3 regions of the Pedobacter sp. D749 genome follow, and region 1 is predicted to be linked to each of the others. Evidence: riboswitches for the same ligand, from Rfam matches in the RefSeq annotation. Region 1 holds a riboswitch; each other region holds the start of a gene.
What was found. A riboswitch is a leader RNA that binds a small molecule or an ion and turns the genes downstream of it on or off. The one in region 1 is predicted to bind S-adenosylmethionine.
Positions count from the first base shown of each region.

Region 2: another riboswitch for S-adenosylmethionine. It lies ahead of KYH19_RS11490 (O-acetylhomoserine aminocarboxypropyltransferase/cysteine synthase family protein); the one in region 1 lies ahead of KYH19_RS10125 (SusC/RagA family TonB-linked outer membrane protein).
Region 3: another riboswitch for S-adenosylmethionine. It lies ahead of metH (methionine synthase); the one in region 1 lies ahead of KYH19_RS10125 (SusC/RagA family TonB-linked outer membrane protein).

Region 1 is NZ_CP079218.1:2,521,725-2,526,353, forward strand. It holds gene KYH19_RS10120 (SusD/RagB family nutrient-binding outer membrane lipoprotein) at 1-64, opposite strand, end outside; gene KYH19_RS10125 (SusC/RagA family TonB-linked outer membrane protein) at 76-3,222, opposite strand; SAM riboswitch class I at 3,567-3,673, opposite strand; gene KYH19_RS10130 (TlpA disulfide reductase family protein) at 3,811-4,629, shown strand, end outside.
Region 2 is NZ_CP079218.1:2,878,821-2,883,449, reverse strand. It holds gene metX (homoserine O-acetyltransferase) at 1-952, opposite strand, end outside; gene KYH19_RS11490 (O-acetylhomoserine aminocarboxypropyltransferase/cysteine synthase family protein) at 983-2,314, opposite strand; SAM riboswitch class I at 2,571-2,681, opposite strand; gene KYH19_RS11485 (hypothetical protein) at 2,895-3,908, shown strand; gene KYH19_RS11480 (PLP-dependent aspartate aminotransferase family protein) at 4,099-4,629, opposite strand, start outside.
Region 3 is NZ_CP079218.1:4,497,984-4,502,612, reverse strand. It holds gene murQ (N-acetylmuramic acid 6-phosphate etherase) at 159-962, shown strand; gene KYH19_RS18265 (hypothetical protein) at 1,076-1,642, shown strand; gene KYH19_RS18260 (Bax inhibitor-1/YccA family protein) at 1,681-2,436, shown strand; SAM riboswitch class I at 2,550-2,654, shown strand; gene metH (methionine synthase) at 2,776-4,629, shown strand, end outside.

The DNA of each region.
Region 1 (4,629 bases):
CTTTATTACAAGATGAAAATGCAATTGCCAGAATGGCCAGTATATATAGTTTTTTATTTTTCATAATGGGAATGCTTAAAATTTAACATTTAGGTTGATACCATAGCTGCGTGTGCTTGGATTAGATAAACTTTCCAACCCTTGTCCGTTGCCAGTATTGAAGGCTACTTCCGGATCAATATCCACTGTATTGCGGTGAATTATCCAAAGGTTGCGACCCACAAGTGATAGTGAAACGCCTTGCAAACTTAGCGGACGGAGCCATTTTGCAGGTAAATTATAGCTTAATTTTACTTCACGGAGTTTAACATAAGAAGCATCGAAAATATTTGCTTCGTCTATATTTCTGAAGGTTTTGTAATACTGTTGAGCAGGCAATATTTTCTCATTGCGTTTACCATCGGCAGTTACGCCATCAAAAACAATTCCGTCATCATAAACCGTTACACCTGTCGGAGCGGTTCCGTTTACCCTTACGGTGCCGTTGGCTTTATCGTTACCAGGATAATAATAGGAGATTCCGCCATATTCTGCTGCCCTTCCCGGAAGCGTAGAGGCTAAGACTCCGGTATAAGTGCCTGTTGCATAGGTACCGTTGTAAATAGAACCACCAATACTTGCATCAACCAGTACGCCTAAACTTATACCTTTATACGTAAAAGTATTGTACACCCCACCAATCCAATCTGGTGTATATTTTCCCAATACCTGTTTGGTCGGGTTTGTAGCTGGTGCGCCTGTGGCATTTACAATAATATTTCCATTACCATCTCTTAAAAAGGCTGTTCCGAAAAGCGATCCATAAGGTTGTCCAACGGTAGCAATCACCTGTGCTGAGTTGGTAGCGACAATGTAATTCGTTAATAATTTCTCTGCATCGAGTTCAATTACCCTACTTCTGTTTGCTGCGAAATTGAAATCAATATCCCATGTAAAAGTTTTTTTGATTGGGGTGATGCCCAATTGTGCTTCTATACCCTTGTTGTTTATTTTTCCGGCATTAAGCAGTTTTGAGCTAAATCCGGTACTATGACTTACATCGGCAGCCAAAATCTGATTGTAACTATTGGTATTGTATGCACTTAAATCTAAACGTAACCTTTTGTTAAAGAAAACAGCCTCAACGCCGAGTTCTGTTGAAGTGGTAGTTTCTGGTTTAAGGTTAGGATTAAGGTCGATATTACTTGTGGTAAGCTGAGGGTTTGCGTTAAAAGGCGCACTAAATGCATAAGTATTGATCAAACGATAAGGATCTGCATCTTTACCTACTTTAGACCAGCCCCCACGTATTTTCAAATAATTAAGGGCTTCACTTTTAATGTCAAATGCTTCGGTGGCTACAAAACTTCCGTTAAATGACGGGTAAAAATAAGATCTGTTCTGTGCTGGCAAAGTAGACGACCAATCGTTACGTGCGGTGATGTTGGCAAAAAGGTAATTTCTGAAACCGATCTGACCTGATGCATAAACACTATATGATTTTAAACGCGATAAATTATTAGATGAAATAAGAGGATCACGAGAGTTTTTAAGGGTATAAAGTCCTGCGATGGCTAGTTTAGGTGCACTTTGATCATTCTGCTCAATATATTGCCTGCGGATGTTACCACCACCCAATAATTCTAAGCTAAAATCATCATTTAACTGCTTGTTAAAGTTTAAGGTTGCATCGGTATTATTCTCGCTTACGGTAAAGGCACTTTCAGTGTAAGAGCCAAAAGGTGTTCCGTTCGTACCATAAGCGATTCTAACTTTACGCCTGTCGTTGTAATAATCCGTACCCGATCTGAAATTGAAATCAAGTCCGTCAATAATTTTATAATTAAGGGCTAAACTACCGATAATGCGACTGCGGTTCTGCGAAACTGTATTTTCGTAAGCTACCCAATATGGGTTGCTATAATAGCTGTTATTCCAGTTAAACGTTTTTCCATTTTCATCCAAATAGTTTTTTAACTGGTTAATATCAACCTGACGGCCAAACCACGTAAACTGTAACATGGTACTTGTTGAACGTGAACCTCCTGTGCCAGGCAAATTATCTGAATTAAGTTTGCTATAATTCGCATTAGCCGTTAAGGTTAGTTTTGGTGTTATCTTCAGTGACGTATTTAATACAAATGAGTTTTTGCCCTGTCCAGAATTCGGCACAATGCCTACTTGTTTCAGGTTATTGTAGGAGATGCGGTAATCGTACTTTTCGCCAGCATCTGCGACCGATACCCCATTATTTAATGAATATCCGGTTTGAAAGAAATCGCGTACGTTATCTGGATGGGCTATAAATGGAACCGCAACTCCTTTTGAAAAAAACTGCGGAATTAATCTTCCATCCAGTTTTGGCCCCCAGCTCTCATCTACCCCATCATTAATACCTTTACCTGCGCCATCCACATAACTGAACTTCCCTTCTGATCCCTGACCAAAAGCATTTTGATAAACCGGCAGGGTGAGCAATGTTTCTAAAACGGCATTGGAGTTAATATCAATACCCAATCCTTTTTTCGATTTACCTGTTTTGGTTTTAATCAAGATCACCCCACCGGCAGCCCTCGAGCCATATAATGCCGCAGCATTTGGTCCTTTTAGCACACTAATTGATTCTATATCCTCTGGATTGATATCTGAAATGGCATTCGCATAATCTCTTGCGCCTGCAGAATTTAACTGAGAGTTATCTACCGGAATCCCATCAACCACAAATAATGGCTGGTTATTTCCGGCGATAGATGTTTCTCCTCTGATGACTACGCGGGATGATCCCATGCTGCCCTGACTGTTCGTTACCCTAACTCCGGCTATTTTTCCAGCCAGTGCATTTACCAGGTTAGATTCTTTAGCTTCGGCCAGATCTTGTCCTTTTAATTCCTGAACAGCATAACCGAGCGATTTTTTCTGCCTCGAAATTCCCAATGCGGTAACCACTACCTCATCCAGCGCATTATCGCTTGATTGAAGAATGACTGAAATCGGCCCGGCATTTTTATTGATTTGTATTTCCTGGGTTTTAAAACCGATATAAGAAAATACTAAAGTACCTTGATCAGGCGCACTGATAGAAAAAACACCTTTCCCATCAGAAATGGTAGTTTGCCTGGTTTCTTTGATAAATATAGAAACGCCGGGCAGTGTCTCGCCATCTGCCGACTTTACCGTCCCGGTAACGGTGACATTTTGAGCAAATACCTGCTGCGTAATAAAGAGCAGTAAGATGAATGCCATTGATTTTAAAAATTTGATCATGTGTGTGTTTTAAAAATTGGTTAAAAGATAAATTTTGGACAAAACGAATCCCTAACGGTTAATAACCGTGTTTTATAAAAAAATAAAATGGGATGGTTAGATCAAAAGTGCCTGTTAAAACGGAGCAATTTTAACAGGACTAGCGCATTCGGGAGTCTACACAAGGATTTACATAAGGCGATTTTAGCTTGTCTGTTTTTCTCATTTGAATGATTTTATTTAATGCATAATTTAATTTCAAGAAGGCATTCAGGGCTAAAAAAAAAGCACCTCTTAAATCAGAAGTGCTCCATATATTTTATATTAGGATAGCGCAAACAACTGACTTAACTACCCCAGATTCATCTGGGATGGAATTAGCACCATTTCTAAAAATTAGATGGTTGCTAAGGTTTCACAGGGCCATTCCCTCCGCCTTTCTTGATAAGTATTTTAAAATAACTTGGGCAAAGGTATAATTAATTCCATTTATCCTATAGTTTTTATAGTTTTTTTATCGAAATATTTTTTATTTGACAATTACATCCATATCTTTGTCTAGTAATTTAGTCGACAAACACCGTCCCAATGAAACTTAAATCCCTTTTAACAGCCGTACTGGCCATATCAATAACCTTCACTTACGCTCAGGAACAAACGGCCCTGGTAAAAAAACAGGCAGCAAAACTTCAGAAGAAAAACCAAAAAACATTTGTTGCCCTCGGTAACTGGCGCGGAATAGCTAAAGTAAAGGAAGGATTAGAAATCCCCTTTAACTTCGAGATCAGCGAAAAAAACGGCCACCAAAAATTATCTTTCCGCAATGCTGAAGAGCGTTTCGAAGGTGGTCCTGTAAAACAAACTGCCGACTCGCTTTTTGTCAAACTGGATCAGTTTGATAACGAACTTGCGTTTGCGATAGTTGGTGATCAGTTAACTGGTGCGTTAAGAAAACAGGATAAAGCTGGTAAACCTTTAGTCATTATTGCCGAGCACAAAAATTACCGTTTTAAAACTGATAAACCTGCTACAGCAGACTATTCTGGTAGTTACGATGTGGTTTTTACATCGCCAAATGGTAAAGAAGAAAAAACAGTAGGTTTATTTAAACAAACAGGAAACAAACTTACGGGTACTTTTCTCCGCGTAACCGGCGATTCTCGTTATCTGGAAGGTGTTGTAGAAGGAAATGAATTTCAACTTTCTAGTTTTATTGGCTCCTCTCCTGCTTATTACAAAGGAACTTTCCAGGCAGATGGAGTTGTTAAGGGTGAAATTTTAGGAGCAAGGGGTAGTCAGCCTTTTACCGGAACCAAAAATAAAGATGCAGCCCTCCCCGATCCTTACAAGCTTACTTATCTTAAATCAGGATACAAAACACTTGATTTTAGCTTTCCTGATCTAAAT
Region 2 (4,629 bases), 360 kb from region 1:
CATAATCAGAATGCAAGGCGCAAAATTCTGCCCCAGGGATATGATCTGCCAGATATTTTTGCTCCGATAAAGGAAACAAAACATCATTTTCTATTCCGATTACCAGTGTATTGGCGCTGATTAGTTTTAGTGCATCGCCAATACTTTTTCGGTTACGGCCCACATTGTGGCTGTCCATAGCTTTCGTTAAATAATAATAACTGTAAGCATTAAAGCGGTTGATTAACTTTTCTCCCTGATAATTCTGGTAAGAAGACGACCTGAAATTGTCAGTCTTATCGTTTACACTTTCTACCTGCGTACTGCCATAAGCACTATACGTTCTGTAACTTAAAAGTGCAATACTACGGGCAGTTTTTAAACCCTTGCTACCTCCGTTCGGTTGGTTGGCATAAAAAGTTCTATCTGTGGTAATGGCTAAACGCTGACTTTCGTTAAACGCAATTCCCCATGGAGAATGCGCCGCATTGGTGGCAATCAGGATTAGGTTTTCGATTTTATTCGGTTCCGAAATACTCCATTCTACAGCTTGTTGCCCACCCAAAGAACCACCGATTAATAATTTAATATAATCAATACCTAAATGTGAAGCCAATAACTGATGTGCCGATACTAAATCGCGGATCGTAAACTGCGGAAACGAAAGGTAATAAGGTAAACCTGTTACCGGATTGGTACTTAATGGGTTGGTGCTGCCATAATGCGAGCCTAAAACATTGGCACAAACGATATAATGATCTTCCGGGTTGAACAAAGCATTCTGACCGAACAAACCTTCCCACCATTCAAAAACATCAGCATTGGCAGTCAGTGCGTGGCAAACCCAAATTACATTATCTTTATTTGCATTTAATTTGCCATAAGTTTGATAAGCAATTTGCAGGTTGCGGATTTTTTTTCCGCTCTCTAATTTGAACTGTTTATTATAATTATACGTTGATGCTGTACTCATTGTTATGTTGTATTCGGAAAATGAACGGGACTAGGCTAATAAACTATCTGTAGAAACCTGAGCGTGAATAGATGCAAAAGCCTGCTCGAAATCGGCCTTAATGTCATCAATATGCTCAATACCGACTGAAACCCGTAATGCGTTTGGTTTTACACCTGCGGCTAATTGCTCATCTTCACTCAATTGTTGATGTGTGGTTGCCGATGGCTGGATAATCAACGTTTTTGCATCGCCAACGTTTGCGAGGTGAGAAACCAGTTTTAAATTATCAATAACCTGTGTGGCATTTTCTTTACTTCCTTTTAATTCGAAAGATAAAACTGCACCGAAGCCGTTACTTAAATATTTTTTTGCCAGGTTATTATATTTGCTACTCGCTAATCCCGGATATTGTACTTCCTGAACCAATGGATGATTTTCTAACCAGGTAGCCAGTTCTAAAGCATTATCAACATGGCGTTGTACACGGAGCGATAAGGTTTCTAAGCCCTGCAATAAAAGGAAAGAATTAAAAGGGGATAGGGCAGGACCAAGATCTCTTAATCCTTCCACACGTGCACGGATGATAAACTGGATGTTGCCAAATGGTCCGCCGATGCCGAAAACATCGCTGAAAACCAAACCATGATAACCTGCTGATGGTTCAGAGAATTGATGGAATTTACCATTGCCCCAGTTATAGTTTCCGCCATCAATGATCACACCACCAATGCTTGTGCCGTGTCCGCCAATCCATTTCGTTGCAGATTCTACAACAATGTTTGCTCCATGTTCTAAAGGCTTAAACAAATAACCTCCTGCGCCAAAAGTATTATCAACAACTAAAGGTAAATCGTATTTCTTTGCAATTGCAGCAATTTTCTCAAAATCAGGAACACTAAATGCCGGGTTGCCGATGGTTTCGAGATAGATGGCTTTCGTTTTATCGGTAATTTTAGCTTCAAATTCGTCAGGTACATCTGGATTCGCAAAATCGACATGGATACCTAAACGTTTAAAAGCAACTTTAAACTGGTTATAAGTTCCACCGTAAATGTGCGAAGAAGAAACAATACTATCTCCAGCTTCTAAAATGTTATTCAATGCAATAAACTGTGCAGCCTGTCCTGAAGCTACCGCCAAAGCAGCTACGCCGCCTTCTAAAGCTGCAATACGTTTTTCGAAAACATCATTAGTCGGATTCATGATCCTGGTGTAAATGTTGCCAAACTCTTTTAAAGCAAATAAGTTGGCGCCATGCTCAGCGTTTTTAAATCCATAAGAAGTAGTTTGGTAAATCGGCACAGCCCTTGAACCTGTTGTTGGGTCTATTTCCTGACCAGCGTGTAATTGTAAAGTTTCAAATTTATATGATGTTGACATGATTTCTGTTTTATTTATTGATGAGACGTAGTGATTTAGGTTGATTTTAAAACCTAGCAGGGCGTATCCCGATGTTTCGGGACCTTCCAGTTTGAAAGAAACAAAAAAGGAAGATTTTTTAGATTACTGTATGCAACAGCACATACAAGTAATTGCACACCTATTGAAAAAAGTAAAAATAGAAGTTTGTTCTAAATTTTTAAGGTTTGCACTGGGGTCGCTTAGCGATTGAAGATTTAATGTTTTCATCAGTTTTCATTTATATCTCCAGATAACACCATATTATCCGGTCAGGAATTGGCACCTTCTCTTTCTGAGGGTTGCCAGTGGGTCATCGAGCCAGTCTCTCGCCACTTCTTTATAAATCAACCTGCGAAGATTGACTTTTATTTAGCTTTCTACCAAATAATATTTCAAATGTCTGAATTTAATTTTAATTCACAAAATAAAATTTTGAATTTTTGTTAATCGTTTGGAAATGAGTAATGTATTTTATTGTATTGCGGCAAATTAAAACTTTTAATATAAAAATTAACACTTAAAATTCTAAGTTTGTGTGACCTATCTAAATATAATTATGATGAAAAATATAACAGTTCTAGGCTTAGGCCTGCTATTCACGGGGATGTGTTTAACTAATGCAAACGCCCAATTCGGAGGTTTAAAAGATAAATTATTGAAAGTCGGTACTGCTCAGGGTGCTAAAGCTTTAGGCGTAGACAGGTTTTTAAAACAGCCAGCTGCCATTACCACCAACTTTGAGGATGTAAACAGGGATGGCGAAAAACTGCCTGATTTCATTAATTCATTAAATTTAAAAGCTCAGCCCTTGTATTTACTGCCTAAAAATTCAGATGGCGGTTTTGTACTCTGTGAGGGTTTGTACGAAATGACCAACAAAAGCTACTGCCTGAAAGCCGGAACTTTTGCGCCATCAAAGGGCGATGGTTACATGTTTGCCCCAGTTTTAGGCTCGAAAGAAGAAATTGTAGTTGCGATATTAAAAAGTGCAGAGAAACATCCTGAAGTAGAACAGCATGATATCCAGGCTTTACTTTGGACCATTATTGCCAGAACAAAATTTGCCGATTTTAACGGACAAGTTAAAGTAACTGCAATGAAATTGTTAACGCCAAAACAACTTACGCAATTGGAAGGAGGCGCTTTAGGCATTTTACCTTTTGATGTAATGGAAAAAGCTAAAGACCAGTTACCTTCAGGAATGAAAGCTGTTTTTGAAGCAGAAAATAATATCCGCCAACTGGTGTCATCTGGGAATTATACTTATGCCGATATGGAAAGATATGCTATTATAGCGGGGATGGCTCCGCCGAGAAGTGATGTGCCAAGTGGCATCTGGACGAAACACCCTGACGGTTATTATGTGCGTTATTTTCCTTCTGGTTATTCAATTACCAAAGTGCAGGTTTATGTACCAAAAGGATTATTAGCAGATGGAAATAAATTGGTTTATGATGCAGCAGGGGATATTGCTTGTCCTGCCAATACCGGTTCTCAACGTTTAGCGCAAACTAACGAACCACTGGAGGCTAACTATTCGTTAAAGTTGACCACGATTTGTAATCCTAAGTAAGTTTTGGAAAATTAGGGTACTGTAGTCCTTAGGAGATTGCAGTCCCGCTTTACGCTTTATCTTTTTGGCTACCCTTCGACTTCGCTCAGGGTGACAGCCAAAAAGGATATCGCTGCAATCGGGTTTAGCAACAAAGGTTCGAAATAACTAGAAACCTATAAGGTCTTAAAGACCTCATAGGTTTTATACTTTAACCTAACGCCTGCGCTAAATCGGCAATAATATCGTCTACATGCTCTAATCCTACTGAAATACGGAGTAAATTTTTTGGCGTTTTACTATCCGGTCCTTCTACTGAATAACGGTGTTCTATCAAACTCTCTACACCACCTAAACTGGTAGCCTGTGCAAATAGCTGAACTTTATTTGCCACTTTATGAGCAGCTTCAGCATCGCCCTTAACTAAAAACGACATCATCCCGCCAAAATCTTTCATCTGTTTTTTTGCAATTTCATGTTGTGGGTGACTTTCCAACCCAGGATAAAATACAGCTTCAACATTCGGATGTCCGTTTAAATAGTCGGCTACTTTTTTGCCGTTTTCGCAATGGCCTTTCATGCGGTAAGCCAGGGTTTTAATGCTACGGGTTAATAAAAAGCAATCAAAAGGAGAGGGTACGGCACCACCGGTTTGTTGTATATTTTTGATGCGCTCCCATAATTCATCTTTTTTGGCCGTAATTAAAATCCCACCAAGCACATCACTATGGCCTCCTAAATA
Region 3 (4,629 bases), 2.0 Mb from region 1:
AGTTGATATATTTTTTAACTGCATTTTCATGTCTTTTGTTTATAATATTTAACATTAATTAATGCAATGAATTGATTGGTTAAAATTTATGTCAGATTTTTTGAATTTATAGCGTAGTTTTTAAAAAGAATTTACCGAATTTTATCAAAATTAAATTTATGAATAGAGTTACCGAGCAAGAATCTAACTATGACCACATTGATCAGATGTCGGTGTTAGAAGTTTTGCAGGGCATTAATAACGAAGATAAAACTGTAGCATTTGCAGTCGAAAAATCTTTGCCTCAAATCGAAAAATTAACATCGGCCATTGCGGGGCGAATGAAAAAGGGAGGCCGTCTCTTTTACATAGGTGCAGGCACAAGTGGTCGTTTAGGCGTGGTAGATGCTTCAGAATGTCCGCCTACTTATGGGGTTCCTTTTGATTGGGTTGTAGGGATTATTGCCGGCGGAGACACTGCGATAAGAAGAGCGGTAGAATTTGCTGAAGATGATGCCGAACAGGCCTGGAAAGATCTTAAGGAATTTGACATTAATGAAAAAGATTGTTTAGTTGGCCTGGCAGCTTCAGGTACTACGCCATATGTAATCGGTGGATTAAACACGGCACGTAAGCATGGTATTTTAACAGGCTGTATTGTTTGTAATGCAGGCGGACCTATTGCTGCAGAATCGGATTTTCCGGTTGAAGTGGTGGTTGGCCCTGAATTTATTACGGGCTCAACCCGCATGAAATCCGGTACGGCGCAGAAAATGGTATTAAATATGTTAAGCACTACCGTTATGGTTCAGTTAGGGCGTGTAGTTGGCAATAAAATGGTCGATATGCAGTTAACTAACCATAAATTGGTCGATCGAGGTACACAAATGGTGGCCGACGAACTGAATATTGGCTACGATGAAGCTGCCCAATTGTTAAACCGTTATGGAAGTGTGCGAAAAGCTGTTGAAGCAGGGCACTAAGAAATGAGAGAAGGATGGATTGAGTGAATGAAAGAATTAGTGAGTGATAGCATGTAAAAGTAGCATTAATCATTCCCTCATTCAAAACTCGCTCATTCAATAATTAGAAAATTATGCACGAAATTGAGCCTTATTACCAGTGGAGAGATGATTATATTTCGGCAGAAGATGAGCGTTCGCCATTTTACAATACCGAATATTCAGAACTTTACTTCGATAAGCAGATTTATAACTTTTTATTGCACCCACAGTGGGATGAGTTCGGTTCTAATACGCTATATATGAAGGTATTATATGCTGATTATGATCGCAGTTATGCCGTTATCGAGTTTATAGGCGAGTGGAACGATGCCATTAACAACGACATTATGCTGATGAAGCGCGATATTTTAGAGCTGATGATGGATGAAGGCATTAATAAGTTTATCCTGATCGGCGAAAATATACTGAATTTCCATGCCTCCGATGACAGTTATTACGAAGAATGGTTTCAGGAAGTAGAAGATGGCTGGATTGTTGGGGTGAATTTTCAGGAACACGTTATCACCGAGTTTCGCGATAATAACATCGATTATTACATTAACTTTGGTGGTGCATTTGATGACTTGCCTTGGCGAACATTAAAACCACTGCAGTTCTTTAAAAAAGTTGAAGAATTGCTGACAAAAAGATTAAACTAAATATTTATTTTTATATAGTTAAATACACAAAATTTAAAATGGAACAACAAAATTATCAATATCAGGACAACAGTGTTTTTGTACAGGAAAAATCTGTTTCTAAAAAATTCTTTGCAAACGTTTTCTTATGGATGTTTGTGGCGTTGAGTTTATCAACTGTAGCAGCTTATTTATTTGGTACCAATGAGCAGTTAATGCAGTACCTTTTAAATATTAATCCAGCAACCGGTAAAGTGAGCATGTCAATTTTCGGTTATGTAGCGATGTTCGCACCACTCGGATTGGTTTTATTAATGGGATTCGGTTTAAGCAGATTATCATTGCCAGCATTAATTGGCGTTTTTGTGCTTTATTCATTATTAACTGGAGTGAGTTTAAGTTTTATCTTGTTAACCTATACTTCAGGTTCAGTAGTGAGCTGTTTTGCAGGAGCCGCAGGTATCTTCGGAATTATGGCATTTATGGGCTATACCACCAATATCGATCTAAGTAAATTTGGGCCGATTTTAATGGTTGGCGTAATTGGTTTAGTGATTGCCAGTGTAATAAATATGTTTGTTCAAAGCGAACAATTCAGTTTGTTTATGGCGTTTATTGGTATTGCAATATTTACGGCATTAACCGCTTATGATGTACAAAAAATAAAAAGAATTGGCGAAGGGATCGAAGCTAGCGGTGAACAGGTTCTTCAGATTGAATCTAAAAAAATGGCAATTGTAGCAGCACTGTCTTTATACCTGGATTTCTTAAATATCTTCCTTTTCTTACTTCGTATTTTCGGAAGCAGAAAGTAATCATTAACAGAACAATATTCTTAAGGCTGCGCAGTTTTGCGTGGCCTTTGTAATTTTATTTGGTGCCGAAGCGATAATTTTTGGAATTGATGTTGCTTTGTTGCATTTTTGTATGCTTATTAAGAAAGACGGAGGGATTAGACCCAACGAAGTCTTAGCAACCTGTAACCATACAAGGTGCTAAATTCTATTCTGCAAATAGCAGAAACAGATAAGTTTAGGATTACGATTCACGTACCAACTTTTTAAATAAGCCTTTTAGGATGTAATGATGTATAATGGAAGATGTATGATGTGTCTTGCCATTTTCCATTTTCCATCCCACATTTTACACAACAAATGGGTATAAGAGAAGAATTAGAAAAACGTATTTTGGTGATTGATGGTGCAATGGGTACCATGATTCAGCGATATACCTTAACCGAAGAAGATTTTAGAGGGGAACGATTTAAAAACCATCCCTGTGATGTAAAAGGCAATAATGATTTGCTTAACATCACACGTCCGGATATTATTAAAACAATACACCTGGAGTACCTGGCCGCTGGTGCCGATATTATTGAGACAAATACTTTCAGTACGCAGCGCATTTCCATGGCCGATTACCAGATGGAAGACCTTTCTTACGAAATGAGTTTTGAAGGTGCACGCGTGGCAAAAGAAGCTGTTAACGAGTTCATGGCTGCAAATCCAGACCGTAAATGTTTTGTTGCCGGTGCTATTGGCCCAACCAACCGTACCCTGTCCATGTCGCCGAATGTAAACGACCCTGGTTTTAGGGCGGTTTATTTTGATGAGCTCGAAGCAGCTTATTACGAACAGGTACGTGGTTTAGTAGATGGCGGTTCCGATGTATTATTAATCGAAACCATTTTCGATACCTTGAATGCTAAAGTGGCTATTGTAGCCATTAAAAAATATGAAGAGGTAATTGGGCGTAAACTGGAGATCATGATTTCTGGTACCATTACCGATGCTTCGGGTAGAACACTTTCAGGGCAAACTGCTGAGGCTTTTTTGAACTCTGTAATGCATGCAAAACCATTAAGTATCGGTTTTAACTGTGCTTTGGGGGCTAAAGAAATGCGTCCGCACATTGAAGAGTTAGCGGCAAAAGCAGGATGTTATGTTTCCGCCTATCCAAATGCGGGTTTGCCAAATGAGTTTGGTGCTTACGATGAGCAGCCGCATGAAACCGCACATCTGGTTGATGACTTTATTGCTTCCGGTTTTGTGAATATAGTAGGAGGTTGTTGTGGTACCACGCCAGATCATATTGGCTGTATTGCTAAAAATGCCCGAAAAGCTGAGCCCCGTAAAATACCGGTTCTTGAACCATACATGCGTTTAAGCGGATTGGAGCCTGTAACCATCACCCCGGATAGTATTTTTGTAAATATTGGTGAAAGAACCAATATTACCGGATCTCCAAAATTCTCCAAACTGATTTTGGGTGGCGATTATGAAGCCGCATTAGCCGTTGCTTTGCAGCAAGTTGAAGGCGGTGCACAGGTAATCGATGTAAACATGGATGAAGGGATGCTGGATTCGGAAGCAGCAATGACTAAATTCTTAAACCTCATCGCTTCTGAACCGGACATTGCCAAATTGCCTATCATGGTCGATTCATCTAAATGGTCGGTTATTGAAAATGGCTTAAAATGTTTGCAGGGAAAAGGAATTGTAAACTCGATTTCCTTAAAAGAAGGGGAAGATAAATTCCGCGAAAGTGCCCGCAAAATTATGCAATATGGTGCTGCCGTAGTTGTAATGGCTTTTGATGAACAGGGACAGGCCGATAATTATGAGCGTAGAAAAGAAATATGCAAAAGGAGTTATGATATTTTGGTACACGAAATTGGTTTCCCGCCAGAGGATATTATTTTCGACCCAAATATTTTAACCGTTGCAACCGGATTAGAAGAGCATAATAATTATGCCGTCGATTTTATTAATGCCACCCGTTGGATCAAAGAAAACCTGCCTCACGCTAAAGTAAGTGGTGGGGTTTCCAATATTTCTTTCTCTTTCAGAGGGAATAATACCGTTCGCGAGGCGATGCACTCCGCATTTCTTTATCATGCCATTCAGGCCGGTTTAGATATGGGGATCGTAAACGCGGGAATGTTAGAGGTTTATCAGGAAATTCCGCCCGAATTATTAGAAAGAGTAGAAGATGTGCTTTTAAACCGA